DNA from 4 places in the Streptomyces sp. NBC_01166 genome. Region 1 is predicted to be linked to each of the others. Evidence: riboswitches for the same ligand, from Rfam matches in the RefSeq annotation. Region 1 holds a riboswitch; each other region holds the start of a gene.
What was found. A riboswitch is a leader RNA that binds a small molecule or an ion and turns the genes downstream of it on or off. The one in region 1 is predicted to bind cobalamin.

Region 2: it holds a riboswitch for cobalamin, as region 1 does, so the genes downstream of both, OG379_RS25840 (ribonucleoside-diphosphate reductase subunit alpha) here and metE (5-methyltetrahydropteroyltriglutamate--homocysteine S-methyltransferase) in region 1, are expected to answer to the same signal.
Region 3: it holds a riboswitch for cobalamin, as region 1 does, so the genes downstream of both, OG379_RS03250 (ABC transporter substrate-binding protein) here and metE (5-methyltetrahydropteroyltriglutamate--homocysteine S-methyltransferase) in region 1, are expected to answer to the same signal.
Region 4: it holds a riboswitch for cobalamin, as region 1 does, so the genes downstream of both, OG379_RS09410 (cobalamin biosynthesis protein) here and metE (5-methyltetrahydropteroyltriglutamate--homocysteine S-methyltransferase) in region 1, are expected to answer to the same signal.

What each region holds. Positions count from the first base shown of each region.
Region 1 covers NZ_CP108613.1:7,957,303-7,963,162, forward strand. Annotated here, with positions in the region: gene metE (5-methyltetrahydropteroyltriglutamate--homocysteine S-methyltransferase) at 68-2,386, opposite strand; cobalamin riboswitch at 2,545-2,766, opposite strand; gene OG379_RS36005 (carbohydrate deacetylase) at 2,827-3,726, opposite strand; gene OG379_RS36010 (glycoside hydrolase family 43 protein) at 3,976-5,508, shown strand; gene OG379_RS36015 (GNAT family N-acetyltransferase) at 5,558-5,860, opposite strand, start outside.
Region 2 covers NZ_CP108613.1:5,576,608-5,582,467, forward strand. Annotated here, with positions in the region: gene OG379_RS25830 (hypothetical protein) at 1-38, shown strand, start outside; gene OG379_RS25835 (ribonucleotide-diphosphate reductase subunit beta) at 35-1,051, opposite strand; gene OG379_RS25840 (ribonucleoside-diphosphate reductase subunit alpha) at 1,051-3,444, opposite strand; cobalamin riboswitch at 3,581-3,717, opposite strand; gene OG379_RS25845 (GNAT family N-acetyltransferase) at 3,758-4,258, opposite strand; gene mctP (monocarboxylate uptake permease MctP) at 4,406-5,860, opposite strand, start outside.
Region 3 covers NZ_CP108613.1:647,219-653,078, forward strand. Annotated here, with positions in the region: gene OG379_RS03240 (ABC transporter ATP-binding protein) at 1-625, opposite strand, end outside; gene OG379_RS03245 (FecCD family ABC transporter permease) at 622-1,653, opposite strand; gene OG379_RS03250 (ABC transporter substrate-binding protein) at 1,704-2,777, opposite strand; cobalamin riboswitch at 2,807-2,994, opposite strand; gene OG379_RS03255 (hypothetical protein) at 3,077-3,247, opposite strand; gene OG379_RS03260 (acyl-CoA dehydrogenase) at 3,244-5,094, opposite strand; gene OG379_RS03265 (carbohydrate kinase) at 5,141-5,860, opposite strand, start outside.
Region 4 covers NZ_CP108613.1:2,028,144-2,034,003, forward strand. Annotated here, with positions in the region: gene OG379_RS09395 (class II aldolase/adducin family protein) at 1-579, opposite strand, end outside; gene OG379_RS09400 (anion permease) at 826-2,076, shown strand; gene OG379_RS09405 (hypothetical protein) at 2,089-2,313, shown strand; cobalamin riboswitch at 2,625-2,754, shown strand; gene OG379_RS09410 (cobalamin biosynthesis protein) at 2,883-3,827, shown strand; gene OG379_RS09415 (cobyric acid synthase) at 3,824-5,374, shown strand; gene OG379_RS09420 (putative cobaltochelatase) at 5,371-5,860, shown strand, end outside.

The DNA of each region.
Region 1 (5,860 bases):
ACTGAACAACCTCTGTCCGCAGCCGGACCGGCCGGGGCGCACCCAGCGCCCCGGCCGGTCCGGGTCGTCAGGACGCCCGGAGCTCGCCCCGCACGGTGCGGGCCGCGGTCACGAGGTTCTCCAGCGACGCTCGGGTCTCCGGCCAGCCACGGGTCTTGAGCCCGCAGTCCGGGTTGACCCACAGCCGCCCGGCGGGGATCGCCTTCAGGCCGGTGCGCAGCAGCTCGGCGGCCTCCTCCGCGCTCGGCACGCGGGGCGAGTGGATGTCGTACACGCCGGGTCCCGCCTCCCGCGGATATCCGTGCTCCGCCAGCTCGTGGGCGACCTGCATGTGGGAGCGGGCCGCCTCCAGGCTGATCACGTCGGCGTCGAGGTCGTCGATGGCCCGGACGATGTCACCGAACTCGGCGTAGCACATGTGGGTGTGGATCTGTGTGTCCGCCCGCACCCCGCTGGTGGTGAGCCGGAACGCCTCGGTCGCCCAGTCGAGGTAGGCCTGGCGGTCGGCGGCGCGCAGCGGCAGCGTCTCGCGCAGTGCGGGTTCGTCCACCTGGATGACGGAAGTCCCCGCGGACTCCAGGTCGTTCACCTCGTCACGCAGGGCGAGGGCGACTTGCCGGGCGGTGTCACCGAGGGGCTGGTCGTCGCGGACGAAGGACCAGGCGAGCATCGTGACCGGCCCGGTGAGCATGCCCTTGACCGGACGGCCGGTGAGGGACTGGGCGTACGTCGTCCATCCCACCGTCATCGGCCCGGGGCGGGAGATGTCCCCGGCCAGGACCGGCGGACGGACATAGCGGGTGCCGTAGGACTGGACCCAGCCGTGCTGGGTCGCGAGGTAGCCGGTCAACTGCTCCGCGAAGTACTGCACCATGTCGTTGCGTTCGGCCTCACCGTGCACCAGCACGTCCAGGCCGGTCTCCTCCTGGAAGGAGATCACCTCCTGGATCTCCGCCTTGATGCGCTCCTCGTACGCGGCCGCGTCGATGCGGCCCGACCGCAGAGCGGCGCGGGCGGTGCGCAGTTCGGCGGTCTGCGGGAACGAACCGATGGTGGTCGTCGGCAGCAGGGGCAGGCCGAGGTGCGCGCGCTGCACCGCCGCCCGTTCCGCGTACGGCTGGGAGCGGTGGGCATCGGCGTCGGTCACCGCGGCGGTCCGGGCGCGGACGGCCGGGTCCCGGGTGACGGGGGAGTGGGCGCGGGAGGCCAGGTCGGCCCGGTTCGCGGCGAGTTCGGCCGCGATCGCTCCGGTGCCCCGGTCCAGGCCCCTGGCGAGGGTGACGACCTCGGCGGTCTTCTGCCGGGCGAAGGCCAGCCAGCGCAGGACCTGAGGCTCGATGTCCCGTTCGGCTGACGTGTCGAGAGGGACGTGCAGCAGCGAGCAGGAGGACGCCACGTCGATCCGTCCGGCGAGCCCGAGCAGGGTTCCCAGGACGGAGAGCGACTTCTCGAGGTCGTTGATCCAGATGTTGCGCCCGTTGACGACCCCGGCGACCAGGCGCTTGCCGGGGAGCCCGCCGACGGCGGCCAGGGCGTCCAGATTCGCGGCTGCTGCCTCCGTGAAGTCCAGCGCCAGCCCTTCCACCGGGGCCTTGGCCAGAACGGGAAGGGACTCGCCGAGCAGGCCGAAATAGGAGGCCACGAGCAGCTTGGGCCGGTCGGTGAGCGTTCCGAGCCGGTGGTAGGCGTGCTCGGCGGCCTCCAGCTCGGCCCGGCCGCGGTCCTGGACGAGTGCGGGCTCGTCGAGCTGTACCCACTCGGCCCCGGCCGCCCTGAGGTCGGCGAGTACCTCGGCGTACACCGGCAGCAGACGGTCCAGGAGTGTGAGCGGGTCGAAGTCCGCGGCCACACCGGGGGCGGGCTTGGCGAGGAGCAGGTAGGTCAGCGGACCGACCAGGACCGGCCGGGCGGCCAGCCCCAGGGCGACGGCCTCCTCGAGCTCGGCGACCTGCTTGGCGGAGTCCGCGGTGAAGTCGGTGTCAGGGCCCAGCTCCGGGACCAGATAGTGGTAGTTGGTGTCGAACCACTTGGTCATCTCCAACGGGGCGACGTCCTGCGTGCCGCGAGCCATCGCGAAGTAGCCGTCGAGTGCGTCGGCGGCGACCGCCTCCCGGTGGCGGCCGGGGACCGCTCCGACCATCACGGTGGTGTCCAGCACATGGTCGTAGTACGAGAAGTCGCCGGTCGGGACCTCGTCGATGCCGGCATCGCTGAGCTGCTGCCAGTTGGCACGGCGGAGTTCGGCGGCGGTGGTACGGAGGGCGTCGGCGGTGACCCGGCCCTTCCAGTAGCCCTCGACGGCCTTCTTGAGTTCCCGGTTCTGTCCCTGCCGGGGGTAGCCGTACACAGTGGACCGCGCTGCCGCGGTCGCGTGTTCGTCGGTCACGGAGATCTCCTTCGCGAGATGAATCCCTGAGATCCCGGGGACGGGACGAGGGCGCGAAGGGGCGACGTAACGGACGGGACCGTGTCGACCGACGCGGTGATCCGACCGGTATGTACGCCGACCCGCCCTCGAGGTCACCGGGATGTCCGCGCGCGTTCGTTCGCGCGCGGGCAGATGGCAGGTCTTCGGACTCGCGGGCACGTCCTGCGTGAGGACACCTAATGGCCGTCGCTTCCCAGGTCCGGTACGTCGGACCCAGTGCGTATGACGGCGGTCGTTCCCGCTCACCGCTGCGGGGCAGTCCCGGAATTCCACCGGGTTCCCTCTTGCGACGCGCCCCGCCTGGCGGACGGGGGCGAACCAGCTGCACCCACCAGCCTACGGGGCCGTACGAGGACGCGGTGCGCCAGGTCCAGGATGCGGATGGTGCCGGCGCCGGCTCAGACAGGACCCGTGTTCCTGGCCCATACGCGCTGAACGGCCCGGTAGTCGATCAGCGTGACGCCCTCCCGGGCCACCGCTTCCCGGGCCTCCGGCGACGTGAGGAACTCGTGGTCCGTACGCCGCACATGGTGGTCGCCGTCGGTGCTCCGTGACTCCTGGCCGGCGAGACCGGGATGGACCGCCCATTCGCTGAGTCCGGCCGGCAGGTCGTGGAGCAGCCGGCCGTAACGGGCCGCCTTGTCCTCGACCGGGAGGGAGAAGCTGTCGAGGAAGTCATGGTCGATCACGGGCAGTCCTCTTCGCCGCATGGCCCGCAGCCCCGGCTCCAGCCAGACGCGGACGGCGAGGCCGTACTCCGCGGCCAGCCCCACGGTCAGGTCGAGGATGTCGTCGCGGCCTCCGTCGGCCAGGCAGTGAAAATCCAGGTGGGTGGGCATGAGGCCCGCATCGGCGACGGCGTCGATCTGCGCGCGGAACTCGGTCTCGACCTCGTCGGGCCGGACGCGGCCGAGCAGGGCGGACCGCCCTGCGGTCGTCGGCTCGAAGAAATTGCCCGCCGGGTCGAGCAGGGAGGGAACCCTCTCCCTGGCCGTCAGGGGGCCCCAAGGACGGTCGGGCGTCTCGCACACCATGGTGAGGTGGAGCCCGAACGGAATCCCCGGCCTTCGCCGGAGCAGCCGCATCGCGTCCGGGGCCGCCGGACACACGGTCATGAGGCTGCATGAGCCGGCGATCCCCTCCTCGATCGACTCGATCACCCCCGCGTTGACCGCGGGGCACATGCCGAAGTCGTCGCAGTTGACGATCAGCAGGCGGGCATCGGCCGGGAACCCGAGAAGCCGGTTCCACCGCGCCGGCGACGTCATGATCGCGGGTTCGACGCCTTCTTCATCCATGCCCGCAGTCTGTTCCCCGTCCTGAGGTTGTGCACACGGATTTCGTCGAAGCGCTTCGACTGAATCTCTCGGGGAGTCGCGGAATGTGTCCGAGGCTTGCTCCGTGGAACTCCGTTCCCTCGAACTTCTCGCATGTGAACCCGAGTCCTGACGGGTCTATTGACACGCCTACGCCGGGCTGCCATCTTCGAAGCGTTTCGACGATCATGGCCTTGGGACGCCGTCCTGGCCCGAGCCTGAGGACAGCCCGTGGTGCTCTTCGACAATCCCGTGATACCCGGCTTCAGCCCGGATCCGAGCATCTGCCGCGTGGGCGAGGACTACTACGTGGCGACGTCCAGCTTCGAGTACGTACCCGGGGTACCGCTGTGGCACAGCCGGGACCTGGTGCACTGGCGGCTGATCGGACACGCCCTGGACCGCCCGTCGCAGCTGGCCCTCCCCGACACGGCTCCGTCGTCGTGCGGGGTCTACGCCCCCACGCTGCGGCACCACGACGGCCGCTTCTGGATGATCACGACCGTGGTCGCCGGTGCGGGCAACGTCCTGGTGACCGCCGAGGACCCCGCAGGTCCGTGGTCGGACCCCGTGCGGGTCGGCATACCCGGCATCGATCCCGATCTGGCCTGGGACGACGAGGGGGGCTGCTGGTGCGTGTACTCCGACGGCGGGATCCGGGGGGTGCGTATCGACCCGGAGACGGGCGAACTGCTCGGCGAGCCGGTGGAGATGTGGTCGGGGAGCGGGCTCCAGTACCCCGAGGGCCCGCATCTCTACAGGATCGGCGACTGGTGGTACCTGCTGCTGTCGGAGGGCGGAACGGAACGCGGGCACGCGATGTCGCTCGCCAGGTCCCGCTCGCTGCCGGGGCCCTTCGAACCGCACCCGGACAACCCCGTCCTCTCCCACCGCAGTACCGGACACCCGGTGCAGAACACCGGCCACGGCGATCTGGTGCAGGCGCACGACTCCACCTGGTGGATGGTGCTGCTGGGCACCCGGCCCCGCGGGGACACCCCGGGGTTCCACGGCATGGGACGGGAGACGTTCCTGGCGCCGGTGCGGTGGGAGGGCGAGTGGCCGCTGCCGGGGCCGCTGGAACTCCGCGCGGAGGCTCCCGGCCTGGCTCAGCACCCCTGGCCCGCCGAGCCGCACCGCGACGACTTCGACTCGCCGGTGCCGGCACCCTGCTGGGTGACGTTGAGGCGCCGCGATCCGGCTGACGCACGCCTCGACGAGCGGCCGGGCCACCTGGTGCTGCACGCCCGGGCGGACGGCATGGACAAGCCCGGCGCGCTGTTCGTGGGGCGGCGCCAGCGCGACCCCGACTGTGAGGCGCGGACGCGGGTCGACGTCGGCGAAGGAGGCCGGGGCGGCCTCGCCGTACGGCTCGACGAGGCCCACCACTACCAGGTGGAGACGGAGGACGGCGTGGTCCGTGCGGTCGCCCGCATCGGCCCGCTGCGCCGGACGGTCGCCGAACGGGCCGTGCCCGCCGGGCCTCTGACGCTGCGCGTCGACGTGACCACCACGGGAGTCCTGCCGCCCACCGTCACCGTCCGTCCGGAGGACCCCGATGCCGACGCGGGCCTCCGCGTCGGCGGCCCCGACACCCTTCGACTGGGGTTCGAGACCGACGACGGCTCCTTCGAGATCCTCGCCGAGCTCGACGGCCGCTACCTCACCACCGAGGTCGCGGGCGGATTCACCGGCCGGGTCATCGGCATGTACGCGACCCGGGGCACTCTGGCCTTCGACTGGTTCGAGCTGCGGCCGGCCTGACGGAGCGCCGCCACCCGGCCGCCGTCCGGGCGGGCGACGGCGCGGGTGCTCAGCGAGCCAGGGTGGTCTCCAGCCACTGCAGGATCTCGGGCGTGACCGGGTCGGTGATGTCGGAGAACTCCTCGTGCTTCTTGAGGAACTTGGCCACGTAGGGGCAGACCGGCACGATCCGCTTGCCCGTGTCCCGTACGTGGCTGAGCGCCTCCCGCACGAGGACGGAGGCCAGGCCCCGGCCCGCGAAGGCGTCGTCGATCTCGGTGTGGAAGAAGACGCGCTGCGCGTCGCGGTCGCGGTAGGCGGTGAACCCCGCGCTCGTTTCGTCGACCAGGATCTCGTAGCGGTGCCTGGCGTC
Region 2 (5,860 bases), 2.4 Mb from region 1:
CGCGGCGCCCGTACATCAGGTCCTGGGCGCGGATCTAGAAGTCGTCGTCGAAGCCGACCGAGCCCTCCACCGCCACCTGGTACGCGGAGGGGCGCCGCTCGAAGAAGTTCGTCAGCTCCTGCACCCCCTGGAGCTCCATGAACGAGAACGGGTTCTCGGAACCGTAGAGCGCGGGGAAGCCGAGCCGGGTGAGCCGCTGGTCGGCGACGCACTCCAGGTACTGGCGCATCGACTCGGTGTTCATCCCCGGCAGGCCCTCGCCGCACAGGTCGCGGCCGAACTGCAGCTCCGCCTCGACGGCCTCCCGCAGCATGTCGGTGACCTGCTGCCGGAGCTCGTCGTCGAAGAGGTCCGGCTCCTCCTTGCGGACGGTGTCGACGACCTCGAAGGCGAAGTTCATGTGCATCGTCTCGTCACGGAACACCCAGTTGGTGCCCGTGGCGAGACCGTGCAGCAGACCGCGCGAACGGAACCAGTAGACGTACGCGAACGCGCCGTAGAAGAACAGCCCCTCGATGCACGCGGCGAAGCAGATCAGGTTGAGCAGGAAGCGCCTGCGGTCCGCCTTCGTCTCCAGCCGCTCGATCTTCTCGACCGAGTCCATCCACCGGAAGCAGAACTGCGCCTTCTCGCGGATCGAGGGGATCTCCTCGACCGCGTCGAAGGCCGCCGCACGGTCCTCCGGGTCGGGCAGATAGGTGTCGAGCAGCGTCAGATAGAACTGGACGTGCACGGCCTCCTCGAACAGCTGACGCGACAGGTAGAGCCGCGCCTCGGGCGAGTTGATGTGCTTGTAGAGCGTCAGCACCAGGTTGTTGGAGACGATCGAGTCACCCGTCGCGAAGAACGCGACCAGCCGGCCGATCATGTGCTGCTCGCCGGCTGAGAGCTTGGCGAGGTCGGCGATGTCGGAGTGCAGGTCGACCTCCTCCACCGTCCAGGTGTTCTTGATCGCGTCCCGGTAGCGCTCGTAGAAGTCCGGGTAGCGCATGGGACGCAGGGTCAGTTCGAAGCCCGGGTCGAGCAGGTTCTTGTTCTCGGACGTGGTCATTACTGGCAGGCCTCGCAGGACTCGGGGTTTTCGAGGGAGCAGGCGATCGCGTCCGCGTCGGGAGCCGTCGCCTGCTGTACGGGAACGGTGGCGGTGGCGGCCTTGCCGGACGCCGCGCGGGCGATCCGGGTCGCCGGGCGCGACCGCAGGTAGTACGTCGTCTTCAGCCCCTGCTTCCAGGCGTACGCGTACATCGAGGAGAGCTTGCCGATCGTCGGCGTCTCCAGGAAGAGGTTGAGCGACTGGCTCTGGTCGAGGAACGGCGTACGGGCGGCCGCCATGTCGATCAGGCCGCGCTGCGGGATCTCCCACGCCGTGCGGTACAGCGCCCGCACGTCCTCGGGGATCCAGGCGAAGCCCTGCACGGAGCCGCTCGCCTCGCGCAGCGCCTCACGGGTCCGCGCGTCCCAGACGCCGAGCCTCTTCAGCTCGTCCACCAGGTAGGCGTTGACCTGGAGGAACTCTCCGCTGAGCGTCTCGCGCTTGAAGAGGTTGGAGACCTGCGGCTCGATGCACTCGTACACCCCGGCGATCGAGGCGATCGTCGCCGTCGGCGCGATGGCGAGCAGCAGCGAGTTGCGCATGCCGGTCTTCGCGACCCGGGCGCGCAGTGCGTCCCAGCGCTCAGGCCAGTTCAGCTCGGTGTCGTAGTGGTCCGGGTGCAGTACGCCGCGCGCCGCGCGGGTCTCGGACCAAGCGGGCAGCGGGCCCGACCGCTCGGCGAGGTCGCAGGAGGACTCGTACGCGGCGAGCATGATCCGCTCGGAGATCTTCGTGGACAGCGCGCGGGCCTCGGGGGAGTCGAACGGGAGGCGCAGCTGGAAGAAGACGTCCTGGAGGCCCATCGCGCCCAGGCCCACCGGGCGCCAGCGGGCGTTGGAGCGGCCGGCCTGCTCGGTCGGGTAGAAGTTGATGTCCACCACGCGGTCGAGGAAGGTCACCGCCGTGCGGACGGTGGCGTCCAGCCGCTCCCAGTCGATGGTGCCGTCGGCGACGAACGCGCCCAGGTTGACCGAACCCAGATTGCAGACGGCCGTCTCGCCGTCGTCGGTGACTTCGAGGATCTCCGTGCACAGGTTCGAGGAGTGCACGACGCGGCCCGGCTCGGCGGTCTGGTTCGCCGTGCGGTTGGAGGCGTCCTTGAACGTCATCCAGCCCTGCCCGGTCTGGGCGAGGGTCCGCATCATCCTGCCGTACAGCTCCCGGGCCGGCAGGGTCTTGCGGGCCAGCCCCTTTGCCTCGGCGGCGCGGTAGGCGGCGTCGAACTCGTCGCCCCACAGGTCCACGAGCTCGGGGGCGTCGGCCGGGGAGAACAGCGACCACTCCGTGTCCGCGTCGACGCGGCGCATGAACTCGTCCGGGATCCAGTGCGCCAGGTTGAGGTTGTGCGTACGCCGCTGGTCCTCGCCGGTGTTGTCGCGCAGCTCCAGGAACTCCTCGATGTCCGCGTGCCACGTCTCCAGGTAGACGGCTGCGGCACCCTTGCGGCGGCCGCCCTGGTTCACCGCGGCGACCGAGGCGTCGAGCGTCTTCAGGAACGGCACGATGCCGTTGGAGTGCCCGTTCGTGCCGCGGATGAGCGAACCCCGGGCGCGGATACGGGAGTAGGAGAGCCCGATGCCGCCCGCGTGCTTGGAGAGGCGCGCCACCTGGTGGTAGCGGTCGTAGATCGAGTCCAGCTCGTCCAGCGGCGAGTCCAGCAGGTAGCAGGACGACATCTGCGGGTGGCGGGTACCCGAGTTGAAGAGGGTGGGGGAGGAGGGCAGGTAGTCGAGCCGGTTCATCAGGCCGTACAGCGCGGCCACTTCCTCCAGAGCCCGCTCGGAGGTGTCCTCGGCGAGCCCGGCGGCGACGCGCAGCATGAAGTGCTGCGGGGTCTCGACGACGTCGCGGGTGAGCGGGTGGCGCAGCAGGTACCGGCTGTGCAGAGTCCGCAGCCCGAAGTAGCCGAAGCGGTCGTCGGCGCCGTCGGCGAGCGCCTGGTCGACGAGCGCGTCGAGGGCGGCGGCGTGCAGCGTGACGAACTCGGCCGTACGGTCCGCGATCAGGCCCTCGCGATGTCCGACGGCGACCGACGCGGAGAAGGAGACAGCGCCCTGGCCGGCGGCCTCGTCCGCGATGGCCCGGGTGAGGAGCCGGGCGGCGAGCCGGGAGTAGGCGGGGTCCTCGGAGATCAGGCCGGCGGCGGCCTCGGTGGCCAGCGAGCGCAGCTCGGCCTCGTCCGACCGGGCGTTGCGGCCGCGCAGTGCGGCGGCGGCCACCCGTCCGGGGTCGGTGTCGGGCAGATCGGCGGTGAGGCCGGTCAGGGTCCGCAGCAGTGCGGTCCCGGGCGCGTCGGTCGTGCGGCCTTCGGATTCCGTGACTGAAACCGGGTCGGCTGGCGCGATGGTCACTGGGGCTATCCCTCGCTCGGCTCGGGGCCTGCGGGAGCGGGGCAGCCGGGCACGGCGGCGCCCGGGGAAGGGCAGCACGGCGCGCGGCGTCCACCGGCCCTCCGCGGGGCCCGGACGTATCGGCACCCGGTTCGGTCGAGCCGGGCGCACTGTCGACAGGTCTTCGGACTTCGGGATGCGGATAAGCACACCGATCACACCGTTGCGGGACAGTTCCGGATTCTCACCGGATTCCCCTGCGGCGACAGCGAGGTCGAGCATACATGTGGGGGCTCCCGATTGGAGAAGCCCCCACATCTTGTGTCGTGAAGGGTCAGAGCTCCAGGCGGAATGTCAGGAGCGCGAGGCCCGGCAGCGGGTACCAGTCCCGCTCCGGAGTCCGTACGAAGCCGAGGCGGCGGTAGATCCGATGGGCGCCCAGCATGGCGGACTGCGTCGACAGGACGATCCCGGAGAGCCCTCCGGCGGCCCGTGCCCGCTCGATACAGGCCCGTACGAGCGCCTCGCCCGCGCCCCGCCCACGGGCCTCCGGAGAGACGGCCAGCATCCGGAACTCGGCCTCGTCCTCCCCGGCGATGTCCGCCCACGGGGTGCCCGGCGCGACGTAGGTGACACCGCCCAGCAACCGGCCGTCGGCGTCCAGCGCGACCAGCACCTCGGCCTCGGCGGCCCGCCGCCCGACCGCGCGGAGCTGCTCCAGGTACGGGTCGTCGGCGCCGAAGTCCAGGAGTCCGTCGCCCAGATACGCCTGCGCGGTGATCTCGCCCAGCTCCTCGAACTGGGTGTGCCGGGCCGGCCTGATCGATACGTCCATGGGCGGCAGTCTGCCCCAGGCGCCGGGTGCGGCGCGCCCCGGTTTCGGAGGCCGACGGCCCCGGGAGCCCGGCCCTGACACGACTCCGTCCCGGCAGGGAGACCCTGCCGGGACGGACGTTCGTGCCTCGGAGCGACCGCTGTGGGATCAGTGGCCGCCGGGTGCACCCACCGTGGCCGGCGGGAGCTCGACCTTGACGCCGGGGTCGCCCGCGTCCGCCGTGTAGTCCGACGGGGAGGTCTCGTCCACACCGGCCGGCGCCTTCACCGCGTTGAGGACGACGGTCAGCACGAGCACGACGACGACGTTCAGCACGAACGCGGTGAGACCGATGTAGCCGATCTCGCCGAGCCCCGGGATCTCCTTCGAGGATCCGCCGAAGTGCTTCTGGGTCGGGCTGGCGACGCCGTACGCGGCCGCCGTGCCGTAGATCATGCCGACCGCCCAGCCGGCGATCAGGGCCCAGCGGTGGAACCACCGGGTGAAGAGGCCGCCCACCAGGGCCGGCATCGTCTGGAGGATCCAGATGCCGCCCAGCAGCTGGAAGTTGATCGCGACCGTCTTGTCCATGGTGAGGACGAAGGCGAGCGCGCCGACCTTGACCAGCAGCGAGACCAGCTTGGACACCTTGGTCTCCTGGGCCGGGGTCGCGTCCGGCTTCAGGAAGTCCTTGTAGATGTTGCGGGTGAAGAGGTTCGCCGCGGCGATGGACATGATCGCGGCGGGCACCAGGGCGCCGATGCCGATCGCGGCGAAGGCCACACCCGCGAACCAGTCCGGGAACATGTTCTCGAAGAGCTGCGGAATGGCGAGCTGGCCGTTGTCGACCTTGATCCCGGCCGCGATCGCCATGAATCCGAGCAGTGCCAGCAGACCCAGCATCAGCGAGTACAGCGGCAGGATCGTGGTGTTGCGCCGGATCACCTCACGGCTGCGGCTGGAGAGCGTCGCCGTGATCGAGTGCGGGTACATGAAGAGCGCCAGCGCCGAGCCCAGGGCCAGGGTGGCGTAACCCCACTGGCCGGAGACCCCGGGCGCGAGCCCGGCCACCGGTTTGCCGGCCGCCTCGTTGGCGGCGGAGAACTTCTCGCCGGCCGCGGCGAAGATGTCGTCGAACCCGCCCAGCTTGATCGGGATGTAGATGATCGCCACCGCGATGACCAGGTAGATCAGCCCGTCCTTGACGAACGCGATCAGCGCCGGCGCGCGCAGCCCCGAGGAGTAGGTGTACGCGGCGAGGACGGCGAAGGCGATGAGCAGCGGCAGGTCCTTGATGAACCAGTGCGTGTTCTCACCGCCGCCGACGCCCATGACGTCCAGGACGGCCTGGATGCCGACCAGTTGGAGCGCGATGTACGGCATCGTGGCGAGGATGCCGGTGACGGCGACCGCCAGCGAGAGCCCCTTCGAGCCGAAGCGGCCACGGACGAAGTCCGAGGTGGTGACGTAGCCGTGCTTGTGCGACACCGACCACAGACGCGGCAGGAAGGTGAAGATCAGCGGGTAGACGAGGATCGTGTAGGGGACGGCGAAGAAGCCGGCCGCGCCCGCCGCGTAGACCGCCGCGGGCACCGCGACGAAGGTGTACGCCGTGTAGAGGTC
Region 3 (5,860 bases), 7.3 Mb from region 1:
ACATGGCGGCCAGATTGAGGTCGTGCAGCGCGACCACCGCGGTGACGGGCAGCGCGGTGACCAGGGAGAGCAGCTCCAGCTGGTGCTGGATGTCCAGGTGGTTGGTGGGTTCGTCCAGCAGGAGTTCACGCGGTTGCTGGGCGAGGGCGCGGGCGATCTGCACCCGCTGCCGCTCACCACCCGAGAGGGTGTGCCAGGACTGTGCGGCACGGTCGGCGAGCCCGGTGCGCGCCAGGGCCTCGCGCACGGCGGCGTCGTCCTCGGGCCCGGGCGCGGACCAGGCCCGCCGGTGCGGGATGCGGCCGAGGCGTACGACGTCCAGCACGCTCAGGTCGACCTGCGTGACCGCGTGCTGGTCGACGACGGCCACGCGGCGGGCCACGCCTCGCCGGCCGGTCTCGGCGAGCGTGCGGCCGTCGAGGGTGACGACGCCGGCGCCGGGGGCGAGTACGCCCGCCATCACCCGCAGCAGCGTGGTCTTGCCGGAGCCGTTGGGCCCCAGGAGCCCGACGGTGGTGCCGGGCGGCGGCGCGATGCTCACTCCGTCGAGGACGAGCCGCCCGCCGGCCTCCCTGCTGACCCGGTCGGCCCGCAGGCCGTCGCCGGGGACCGCTGTCCGGTTCACGCGCTCCTCCGGGTGCGGTGGAGGATGAAGACGAAGACGGGCACCCCGATGAGGGAGGTGACCACACCGACCGGGACCTCCTGCGGGTCGAGGACGGTCCTGGCAAGGGTGTCGACCCAGACCAGGAACACGGCTCCGGCGAGGGCGGTCACCGGCAGCAGCCGCCGGTGCCCCGAACCCGTCAGCGCCCGGGCGGCGTGCGGCAGGACGAGGCCGACGAAGCCGATGGCGCCCGCCGAGCTGACCAGCGCCGCCGTCAGGAGCGCGGTGGCGCAGAGCAGCACGATCCGGGTGCGCCCCACGTGCACCCCGAGGGCGGCCGCGGCGTCCTGGCCGAAGGCGAAGGCGTCGAGCGTACGAGCGTGGCCGAGGCAGATCAGCAGCGTCACGGCCAGCACGGCCGAGCACATCCATACATCGCTCCAGCCCACCCCGCTCAGCGAGCCGAGCAGCCAGAAGAGCACGCCCCGGGTCTGCTCGGCGTCGGCGGCGGTCATCACGACGAAGGACGTGAGCGCGGAGAAGAGCTGCATGGCCGCGACCCCGGAGAGGACGACCCGGTCGGTGGATCCGCCGAGGGTGTGGCTGAGCAGCAGGACGAGGGCGAACGAGCACAGCGCCCCGACGAACGCGCCGCCGGAGACCGACACCGCTCCGCCGCCGACACCCAGGACGACGACCACGACCGCCCCGGTGGACGCCCCGGAGGAGACGCCGAGGACGAAGGGGTCCGCGAGCGGGTTGCGCAGCAGCGACTGCATCACGGTGCCGCACACCGCGAGCCCGGCCCCGCACACCGCGGCGAGCAGGGTGCGGGGCATGCGCAGGTTCCAGATGATGCCGTCCCGGATCGGGGTCAGCCGCCCGCCTCCCAGGCCGAGGTGCGAGGCCACCGCGGACCAGACGTCCGGGACGGAGATACGGGCGGGTCCGATCGTGACGGCGACCGCGACGGACAGGAGCAGCAGGGCGACCCCCGCGCTCCACAGGACGCCGTCGCGCAGGATCCGGGCTCCGGGGGCGGTCAGCGCCGCGGACGGCTGCTCCGCCCGTACGTCCGGGGCGCGTTCGGTCCTCGTCACCCCGCGAGCCCGAACGAGCGCAGCCCCGCCGCGACGCGCTCCACGCCCTCCACGGTCCGGATGGTCGGGTTCATCGCCTGGCCGCTCAGCAGGACGTACCGCTTGTGCCGGACGGCGTCCATGTTCTTCGTGGCGGGGTTGGACTCCAGGAACTCGATCTTCTTCGCTGCGCTCTCGGCCGTCTGCGACTTCCGGGTCAGGTCCCCTATGACCAGCACGTCGGGGTTCCGGTCGGCGACGGTCTCCCAGTTGATCTGAGGCCATTCCTCGTGGGTGTCGTCGAAGACGTTCTTCGCGCCGAGCTCCTCGGTGATGATGCCGGGGGCGCCGCAGCACCCGGCCAGGTACGGGGCCTCGGAGTTGGCGAACCAGTAGAGCATCGTGGTGCCGGACGCGTCGATGTCCGCGGTCGCCCTGTCGACGCGGCCGCGGAGGCTCTTCACCAGCTTCTCGCCCCGCTCCGGGACGCCGAACACCTTGGCCAGGTCGCGTACTTCGCCGTAGACGCGGTCCATGGTCAGGGGCTCGGAGCGGGAGCCGTCACTGCTGCCGGTGTTGTCCTTGCCCGCGCAGTCGGAGGGTGCGAGGTACGTGGGTACGCCGAGCTCCTCGAACTGGTCGCGGGACGCCACCCCGCCCTTGCCGAGGGTGGATTCGAACGAGGCGCTGACGAAGTCGGGTTCCTCGGCGAGGACCTTCTCGGAGGAGGGCTGGTTCTCGGCGAGGCGCTTCACCGTGGATTCGTCCTTCTCCAGACCTTTCATCACCGGGTCCGTCCAGGTCGCGGTGGCGGCCAGCCTGTCGGCGAGACCCAGGGAGAGCAGGATCTCCGTCGATCCCTGGTTGAGGGAGACGGCGTGACGCGGTGCCGCCTCGACGGTCACCGTACGGCCGCAGTTCTTGAGCGTCACGGGGAAGCCGTCGCCTGCGGCGTCCCGTGCTGCGCCGTCGGGAGTGCTCCCATCTCCGCCGCAGGCCGTCAGAAGGACAAGTCCCGCGATGAGAAGGGCTGTTCGGCGTACGGTGCTGGCTATGAGCGGCACGGAGACCTCGGCGTTCTCTGGGCTCATGCGCGGAGCCCGTACGGAGTTCCGCTCCCGGTGCGGAAGCGGTTGCCAGCAGGTCTTCGGACTCGGGTTCGTCCGGACAGGGCGCCTTCCCGGTGCACCCGAGGGTGTCCCAGTGGCTGTGGCCCCGCCCGTCCCCCTCACCGCTGCGCGTCAGCTCCGGATTCGCACCGGATTCCCTGACTCCACGTGGAGTGTGACTGGCGTCTGCAAGCTATCACGCGGCGCGGGGCGGCCTCGCGGGCCGTGGCCGGTACGGCGGGGGGCTTCTCCCTCTCCGTACCGGCCGGCCGTCAGGCGGGTCAGCCCTTGGGGCGAACCGATTCGCCGCCGTCGGCCTGCGGCTTCCCGCCGCGGCGGGCAAGCACGGACGTCGTGCCCCAGTAGGCGAGCAGGACGGCGCGCAGTCCCAGGATCTCCAGGTGCTCGCCCAGGCGGCAGCAGACAGCCCGCCCCCTGCCTCCGGCGCTCATCGGGCGTCCGCCGGGCGGGTGTTCCACGGGCCCCCGGGATCGTCGTACGCGTCCGCATAGCCGGGCCCGGCGATCGGCCAGTCGGCGAGCAGTTCCTCGGGCAGCGCGAAGGAGTCGGCCAGCTCCGGGGCGTGCGCGGCGACGGCCGTGAGGAGCTCCTCGACGGCCTCGGGCAGGGCGTCCACCTGAGCGGTGCTCAGGAGGCCGGCGGCCAGCAGGTCGCCGCTGTTGCGGGACACCCATTCGAGGGCGAACAGCCGCTCCAGCTCCCCGAGCCGGTCCTTGGCCGCCCCCTCGGGCAACGTCGCGCGGGCCTCGGCGTAGGCCTCGGCGGCCTGCCGGTACGCGTAGGCCTCGACCCCGCGCAGGGCGGGACCCGAGGCCGCGTTCCACCGGCCGAGGGTGTCCGCGTCGGGGGCCCGCAGCGCACGGACCCTGGCCCGGGCGAACCAGATGTCCTGGACCGAGGCGAGGAGCCGGCCCAGGAAGTACGGGTCGGCGAGGTCCCCGGGGTGCGGGGCCCGGTCCGGGGCGTCGTCACCGCCGGGGTCGGCGGCGAAGAGCATGTCGGCCGCCGCCTTGGCGTACAGGGCGATGTTGTCGCCCTCCGCGGTGATGGCCCCCTCCACGCCCGTGACGAGTTCGGTCATGCCGTTGTTCTCCAGCAGCGCCTGCGCGCCGCAGCGTTCACGGCTCTCGACGATGACATCGCGGGCCCGCCAGGTGATCCACGCCTTGGCGACATCGACCAGTCGCACCGCGTCCGTCCGGGCGCGCTCGTCCGTACAGGCTTCCCAGCGTTCCTGCGCCCTGCGGTACAGCAGGCTCATGGCGAAGACCATGGCCATGGCCGAGGCGAGCGGACCGTGGTGCGTCCGGTGGGCGTTCACCGGCACCGGTGGGGCGCCCCGTGAGCCGGAGATCATCCGGTGGCCGCCGTAGCGTACGGCGACCGCCAGGGTCGCGCGGGCCGAGCCCGCCGCGCAGGCGCTCATGGAGATCCGGCCGGGGGTGACCCGCCCGATGGAGGTGAGGAAGCGCCGCCGCCTGTCCCCCGGCTCCGTTCTGAACTCCTCTGGCGCGTCGCCCTCCCCGGCCGGTCCCAGCAGGGCGTCCCGTGGCACGAAGAGCCGGTCGAACGAGGTCAGGCAGTGGTCCACCGGGCTGCCCATCCGGGCCGGGAGCCGCCGCACCCGGATACCGGGCAGCGCCTGCGCGTCGTCGGTGAGCGGCACGAGGAAGAGGCGTACCCCGTGGTCGGAGCCGTCGGCCACCAGACGGGCGGCGACCAGGCCGGACTTCGCTCCGCCCGCCGGGCTGGTGTTGGGCATGAACTTCTGCGCGCCCGGGTTCGGGGTGTGCAGGACGAAGCCGTCCCGCTCACGGTCGTAGGTGGCGGTGGTCTCCATGGCCGCGGCGTTGTTGCCGTGTGCCACTTCCGTGCAGAGGAAGGTGCCGATGCGCCGCATCGACAGATAGTCCGACAGGTCGCGGCGGCCGGCGCAGTCGTGGTCGAGGAGGCTGCCGAGGAAGAGGTTGTAGTGGATGCCCGCCACGGTGGTCAGCGCGGGGTCCACCGGGCCGAGCCAGGCGTGCAGGGCGGCCAGCGCGCGGGGATCGGCGGCGAGGCGCGCTCCGCTGTCGAGGGAGAGGTTGAGGATCCGCAACCGGTCGTAGGCGAGGTCCAGTCGCTCTTCTGGCGTTCCGCCGACGGGGCGGCGGAACGGTTCTGTGCTGATCAGCCGCTGCCAGAATCCGTGCTCTCGGCGGAATTCCGGACCGAGGATGACGCCGGTCAGCAGTTCGGTGGTGGACGGTGGGGCGGTGTCGGTAAGGGTCACGGTCATAACGAAATCAACGACCGTGGTGCGGGCGAGGACACCGCTGGACGGTCTACGGCTCCGGGACCGGCACGCCGGTAAGGGCCGCTGCCAGCTCCTCCTGGTCGGGAGGCAGGGCGCCCGCCCGTCCGACGGTCACGGCGGCCGATGCCACGGCGTGGCGCAGCACGTCGCCCAGGACTGCGGCGTCCAGCGGGCGCAGCCGAGCGCGGGCCTGCCCTCCGAGCAGTCCGTGCGAGGCCAGGGCGTGCAGCGTGGCGGACATGAAGGCGTCGCCTGCGCCCACCGTGTCCGCGACCCTGACGGGTGGCGCGTCGGCGCTCACGGTCCCGCCCGGCAGGAAGGCCGTCGCCCCTCCGGCACCGCGGGTGACCAGGACGACCGCTGGCCCGGAGCGCAGCCACCGCTCGGCGGCCCGCTCCGGCGCCTCGTCCGGGTACAGCCACCGCAGGTCCTCGTCGCTGGCCTTCACGATGTCGCTGAGCGCGACCCAGCGCTCGGCGCGGCGTACGGCACGGGCGTGGTCCCCCATCAGTCCGGGCCGGACGTTGGGGTCGTAACTGACGGTCGCCGCCGCGCGGAGTGACCCGACGAGCTCCAGAACGGTGTCCGCACCGGGGTCCATGGCGGTGGCGAGGGACCCGGTGTGGACGTGCCGGGGCGGCTCCCCGGACCACGCGACCGGGCCCAGCGTCCAGCTGATCTCGAAGCTGTACGTGGCCCGGCCCGCCTCGTCGAGGTCCACCGTGGCGGCGGGAGTGGGCGCGCCGCT
Region 4 (5,860 bases), 5.9 Mb from region 1:
GGGCACGGAGCTCGCGGTGAGCCAGAGCCTGCACATCCATTCGAGCTGGGCGGTGCGGTCGTAGGCCTCGTCGAGGGTGCGCCCGTAGGTGACGGTGCCGTGGTTCCGCAGCAGGCAGCCGGTGCGGTCGCGCAGGGCGGCCAGCATGTTGTCGGCGAGCTCCGGCGTCCCGTAGCGCGCGTAGGCGGCGGTGCGGACGGGGCCGCCGAGCAGGGCGGCGGCGTAGTGGATGAGCGGCACCTCGGGGACGAGGGTGGAGACGGCCGTGGCGTGCACGGCGTGGGTGTGGACGACCGCCGCGGCGTCGCTGCCCCGGTAGACGGCCAGGTGGAGGGGGAGTTCGCTGGTCGGGACCAGGTCGCCGAGGACCTGGCGTCCTTCGAGGTCGACGGCGACGGCGTCCCCGGGGCCGAGCCGGTCGTAGGGCACCCCGCTGGGGGTGACCAGGACGATGTCGCCCACCCGGGCCGACACATTGCCCGAGGTTCCGACGACCAGGCCGTCCGCCGCCGTCCTCCGTGCCGTCGCGACGACACCGGCCCACGCCTGTTCGACAGCACGCTCATCCATGTCACCCATACGGGGATCCTAGAGTCACGTGACCGATGTCTCCCCGACGGACTGAATCGGCATCGGTCAAGATCCCCCACATCGGGCGGCACCGGGCCCCGCACCGGCGGCCGCGGTCCGGCCCACCCCTGGCGCACACAAGCGGAACCGGTGCACACGGTTGGGGTCACCGTGCCGCCCTGCCCAGTTCATCTTCCGTTCACCCTGGTTGCTTACGTTCCACGTGCCAATGACGTCGAACGATTGCCTGGGTAAATGGAACACATCACGCTGCTGCTCGCGATCGTGATCGTGACAGCTCTCGTGTTCGATTTCACGAACGGTTTCCACGACACCGCCAACGCGATGGCCACCACCATCTCGACCGGCGCTCTCAAGCCCAAGACAGCGGTGGCCATGTCCGCCGTTCTCAACCTCGTCGGCGCGTTCCTGTCGGTGGAGGTCGCCAAGACGATCTCCGGCGGGATCATCAACGAGAACGGCCTCAGAACCGAGGTCATCTTCGCGGCGCTCGTCGGCGCGATCCTGTGGAATCTGCTGACCTGGCTGGTCGGCCTGCCCTCCAGTTCCTCCCACGCACTCTTCGGCGGCCTCATCGGCGCCGCGGTCATGTCGGCCGGCTGGTCCTCGATCAACGGCGGCACCGTCGTCACCAAGGTCCTGCTGCCCGCGATCGCCGCCCCGGTCGTGGCCGGTCTCGCCGCGCTGCTGGCCACGAAGCTGACGTACCGCCTGAACCGGAAGATCACCGACGAGGCGCAGCTGAAGTCGACCGCCAAGGGGTACCGCGCCGGCCAGATCGCCTCGGCCGGTCTCGTCTCTCTCGCCCACGGCACCAACGACGCGCAGAAGACCATGGGCATCATCACCCTGGCCCTGGTCACCGGTGGCGTCCTCTCCCCCGGCTCCAACCCGCCGGTCTGGGTCATCGCCTCCGCGGGTATCGCCATCGCGATGGGCACCTACCTCGGCGGCTGGCGCATCATCCGCACCATGGGCAGCGGCCTCACCGACCTGCGTCCGCCGCAGGGCTTCGCGGCCCAGACCAGTGCGGCCACGGTCATCCTGGCCTCCTCGCACCTCGGCTTCTCCCTCTCCACCACGCAGTCCTGCTCCGGTGCCGTCATGGGCGCGGGCCTCGGACGCAAGGGAGGCGTGGTCCGCTGGTCCACCGCCACCCGGATGTTCGTCGCCTGGGGCCTGACCCTGCCGGCCGCCGGTCTGATGGGCGCGGGCGCCGAGTTCCTGACCAAGCAGGGGCCCTGGGGCGTCGGGGCGGTCGCCGTCCTTCTCGTCGCGGGCTCCGGCGCCATCTGGCTGCTGTCGCGCCGCAAGCCGGTCGACCACACCAACGTGAACGCGGAGGCCGAGCCCGCGGGCGTCGTCACCACCGCCATCTCCGCGGTCAGCCCGCCGCCGGCCGGTGTCGTCGTACCGGAGCTCAAGACCACCATCTCGGCCCCGGCCACGACGGCCGGAACCCCGGCCGACCCGGCCACGGTGTAAGGACGGATCCGCATGAACATCGACTGGGCAGCTCTCGCGTCCGTCTTCGGCGTCAGCCTCGTGGTCACCGTCGCACTGGTCGGCCTCTTCACCCTCGGCATCACGGGCATGGCCCGGCAGACGTCGACCGCGCAGGGCGGCGGCGGTGGCAACGGCCTGGTGCGCACCGGCGCGTACGCCTGCTTCGGGCTGTGCGCGGCGGCGGTCGCGTACGGGATCTATCTGATCGTCGCCTGACCGCTCCCACGCGGGTTCCCGCACCGGGCCGGACACACCACGTGTGTCCGGCCCGGTGTGCGTCTGAGCACATTGAAGCCTCGCAGGTCAGCGGCAGGTTGACGGGCATTCACGGGGCATGGTGGACTGCCGGAGCCATTTAGGCCGGCCGGCACATGGGGGGCGGGTGAAGGAGCGGGCCTGGGTGCGTGCAGCTGCAAGGCGGAGGATTGAGGCAACGCGGAGCGTTGTTGATTGACGCCAACGCCGCAGAGTGCGTGCCCAGGCCCGCGACGCCGCCCCCATGTGCCGGCCGGCCTTACGGCGACAGGAGAGGAAGCCGGTGCGAATCCGGCGCGGTCCCGCCACTGTCACCGGGGAGCAGCCTCCACACGGAAGTCACGGCCCGCCACCGCGGGCTGGAAGGCCGGAGGAACTGCGGATCCGGAAGCCAGGAGACTCTCGTCGCCGGTCACGTCGAACCAGGGCGCGGACCCTGAGTGAGGACATACGCCATGTCTGGCTGCCCTGCGTCGGTCGCTTCACCACCTGTCACGAAGGTCCTCCGAGGCGCGACGGCCGGCTGAGCGGTGCGAGCCGACCGCATCTTCGCGTACGGAGCCGCCGCCGGCCTGATCGCCGACCTGCTGTTCGGTGATCCCCGGCGTGGTCACCCCGTCGCCGCCTTCGGACGTGCGGCGGCGGGCGCCGAGCGCCGCCTGTGGCGCGACCACCGCGGCTGGGGCGCCTTGCACACGCTCGTCTGTGCCGGGAGTGCCACGGGCGCCGCCGCCCTGGCCGCGCGTGCCGCCCGGAACCGTCCCGCCGCCGCCGTGGCGCTGACCGCCGCCGCCACCTGGTCCGTCGTCGGGGGCACCTCGCTGGGGCGCGAGGCCCGCGCCATCGGCAGGGCGCTGGCCGCCGGGGACATCGAGTCGGCCCGGGAGCGGCTTCCGCATCTGTGCGGCCGCGACCCGCAGTCGCTGGACGGGCAGCAGATCGCCCGCGCCGTGGTGGAGTCCGTCGCCGAGAACACCTCCGACGCCGTCGTGGGAGCCCTCGTGTGGGGCGCGCTCGGCGGAGTGCCGGGACTGGTCGCCTTCCGGGCCGTCAACACCCTCGACGCCATGGTCGGGCACAAGTCGCCCCGCTACCGGCGCTACGGCTGGGCGTCGGCACGGCTCGACGACGTCGCCGGCTGGCCCGCGGCCCGGCTCACCGCCGTGCTCGCCGTGGCCGCCGGGGGGCGCCCGCGCGAGGCGGTCCGGGCCTGGCGGGCGGACGCGGACAGGCATCCCAGCCCCAACGCGGGCCCGGTGGAGGCCTCGTTCGCGGGGGCGCTCGGCGTACGTCTCGGCGGCACCCTCGCGTACGGCGGGCGGGTCGAGCACCGGCCGGTGCTCAACGGCGAGGCCGGCCGGGACGTGCGGGTCACGGACATCGAACGCGCGGCGCGGCTGTCGCGCCGGGTGAGTGTGCTGGCCCTCGTCGTGTGCGCGGCGGGGCGGTCGGCCATGGGACGGAGAGTCGGATGAGCGGCGGGCTGCTGGTCGCGGGGACCACCTCGGACGCGGGGAAGAGCGTCGTCACGGCAGGGATCTGCCGGTGGCTGGTGCGCCGGGGGGTGAAGGTCGCGCCGTTCAAGGCGCAGAACATGTCGCTGAACTCGTTCGTCACCCGGGAGGGGGCGGAGATCGGCCGCGCCCAGGCGATGCAGGCGCAGGCCGCCCGGGTGGAGCCGTCCGCGCTGATGAACCCGGTGCTGCTCAAGCCGGGCGGCGACCGGTCGAGCCAGGTCGTCCTGATGGGGAAGCCGGTCGGCGAGATGAGTGCGCGCGGCTACCACGGCGGTCGCCAGGAGGCGCTGCTGGGGACGGTCGTGGACTGTCTGGAGCAGCTGCGGGGCACGTATGACGCCGTGATCTGTGAGGGGGCGGGCAGTCCTGCCGAGATCAATCTGCGGCGCACGGACATCGTGAACATGGGCATCGCCCGGGCCGCGGGCTTCCCCGTGCTGGTGGTCGGCGACATCGACCGGGGCGGTGTGTTCGCCTCGTTCTTCGGCACGACGGCGCTGCTGAGCCCCGAGGACCAGTCGCTGGTCGCGGGTTACCTCGTCAACAAGTTCCGCGGTGACGTGTCGCTGCTGGAGCCCGGTCTCGACATGCTGCTCGGGCTCACGGGGCGGCGGACGTACGGGGTGCTGCCGTACGCCCACGGGCTGGGCATCGACGAGGAGGACGGGCTGCGGGTCTCGATGCGCGGCACCGTACGGGAGTCGGTCGTGGCGCCGCCGCACGGCGAGGACGTGTTGCGGGTCGCGGTGTGCGCCGTGCCGCTGATGTCGAACTTCACCGACGTGGACGCGCTGGCGGCCGAGCCGGGTGTGGTGGTGCGGTTCGTGGACCGGGCGGAGGAGCTCGTCGACGCGGACCTCGTGATCGTGCCCGGGACACGGGGCACCGTGAAGGCGCTGGCGTGGCTGCGCGAGCGGGGGCTGGCCGACGCGCTGGTGCGGCGGGCCGCGGAGGGCCGCCCGGTGCTGGGGATCTGCGGAGGGTTCCAGGTGCTGGGCGAGCGCATCGAGGACGACGTGGAGTCCCGGGCCGGGCTGGTCGAGGGGCTCGGACTGCTGCCCGTCCGCGTCCGTTTCGGCCGGGAGAAGGTCCTGGGGCGGCCCGTCGGGTCGGCGCTCGGGGAGCCGGTGGAGGGTTACGAGATCCACCACGGGGTCGCCGAGGTGAGCGGCGGCGAGCCGTTCCTGGACGGGTGCCGGGTGGGCTCGGTCTGGGGGACGCACTGGCACGGTTCGCTGGAGAGCGACGCGTTCCGGCGGGCGTTCCTGGGCGAGGTCGCGCGGGCCGCGGGGCGGCGGTTCACCGCGGCGCCGGACACGAGCTTCGGGGCGTTGCGGGCGGAACAGCTGGACCGGCTGGGGGATCTGATCGAGGAACACGCGGACACGGACGCGTTGTGGCGGCTGATCGAGACCGGCCCGCCGCAGGGGCTGCCGTTCATCCCGCCGGGTGCGCCGCCCGCGCCCGGTCATGCAGTTGTGGTTGCGACAGAGGAGGCCCTGTGAGTACGCCCTATCCCTTCACCGCCATCGTCGGACAGGACGATCTGCGGCTGGGGCTCCTGCTCAACGCGGTCAGCCCCGCCGTCGGCGGGGTCCTGGTCCGCGGCGAGAAGGGCACCGCCAAGTCCACCGCCGTACGCGCGCTCGCCGCGCTCATGCCCGAGGTCGCGGTCGTGGCGGGGTGCCGTTTCTCGTGCGACCCGGGAGCGCCCGATCCGGCGTGTCCCGACGGTCCCCACGAGACGGGTACGGGCGTGTCGCGTCCGGCGCGGACCGTGGAACTTCCGGTCGGCGCGTCGGAGGACCGGCTGGTCGGCGCCCTCGACATCGAACGGGCTCTCTCGGAGGGCGTGAAGGCCTTCGAGCCGGGGCTCCTCGCCGACGCCCATCGCGGGATCCTCTACGTCGACGAGGTCAATCTCCTCCATGACCACCTGGTGGACCTGCTGCTCGACGCGGCGGCCATGGGTGCCTCGTACGTGGAGCGGG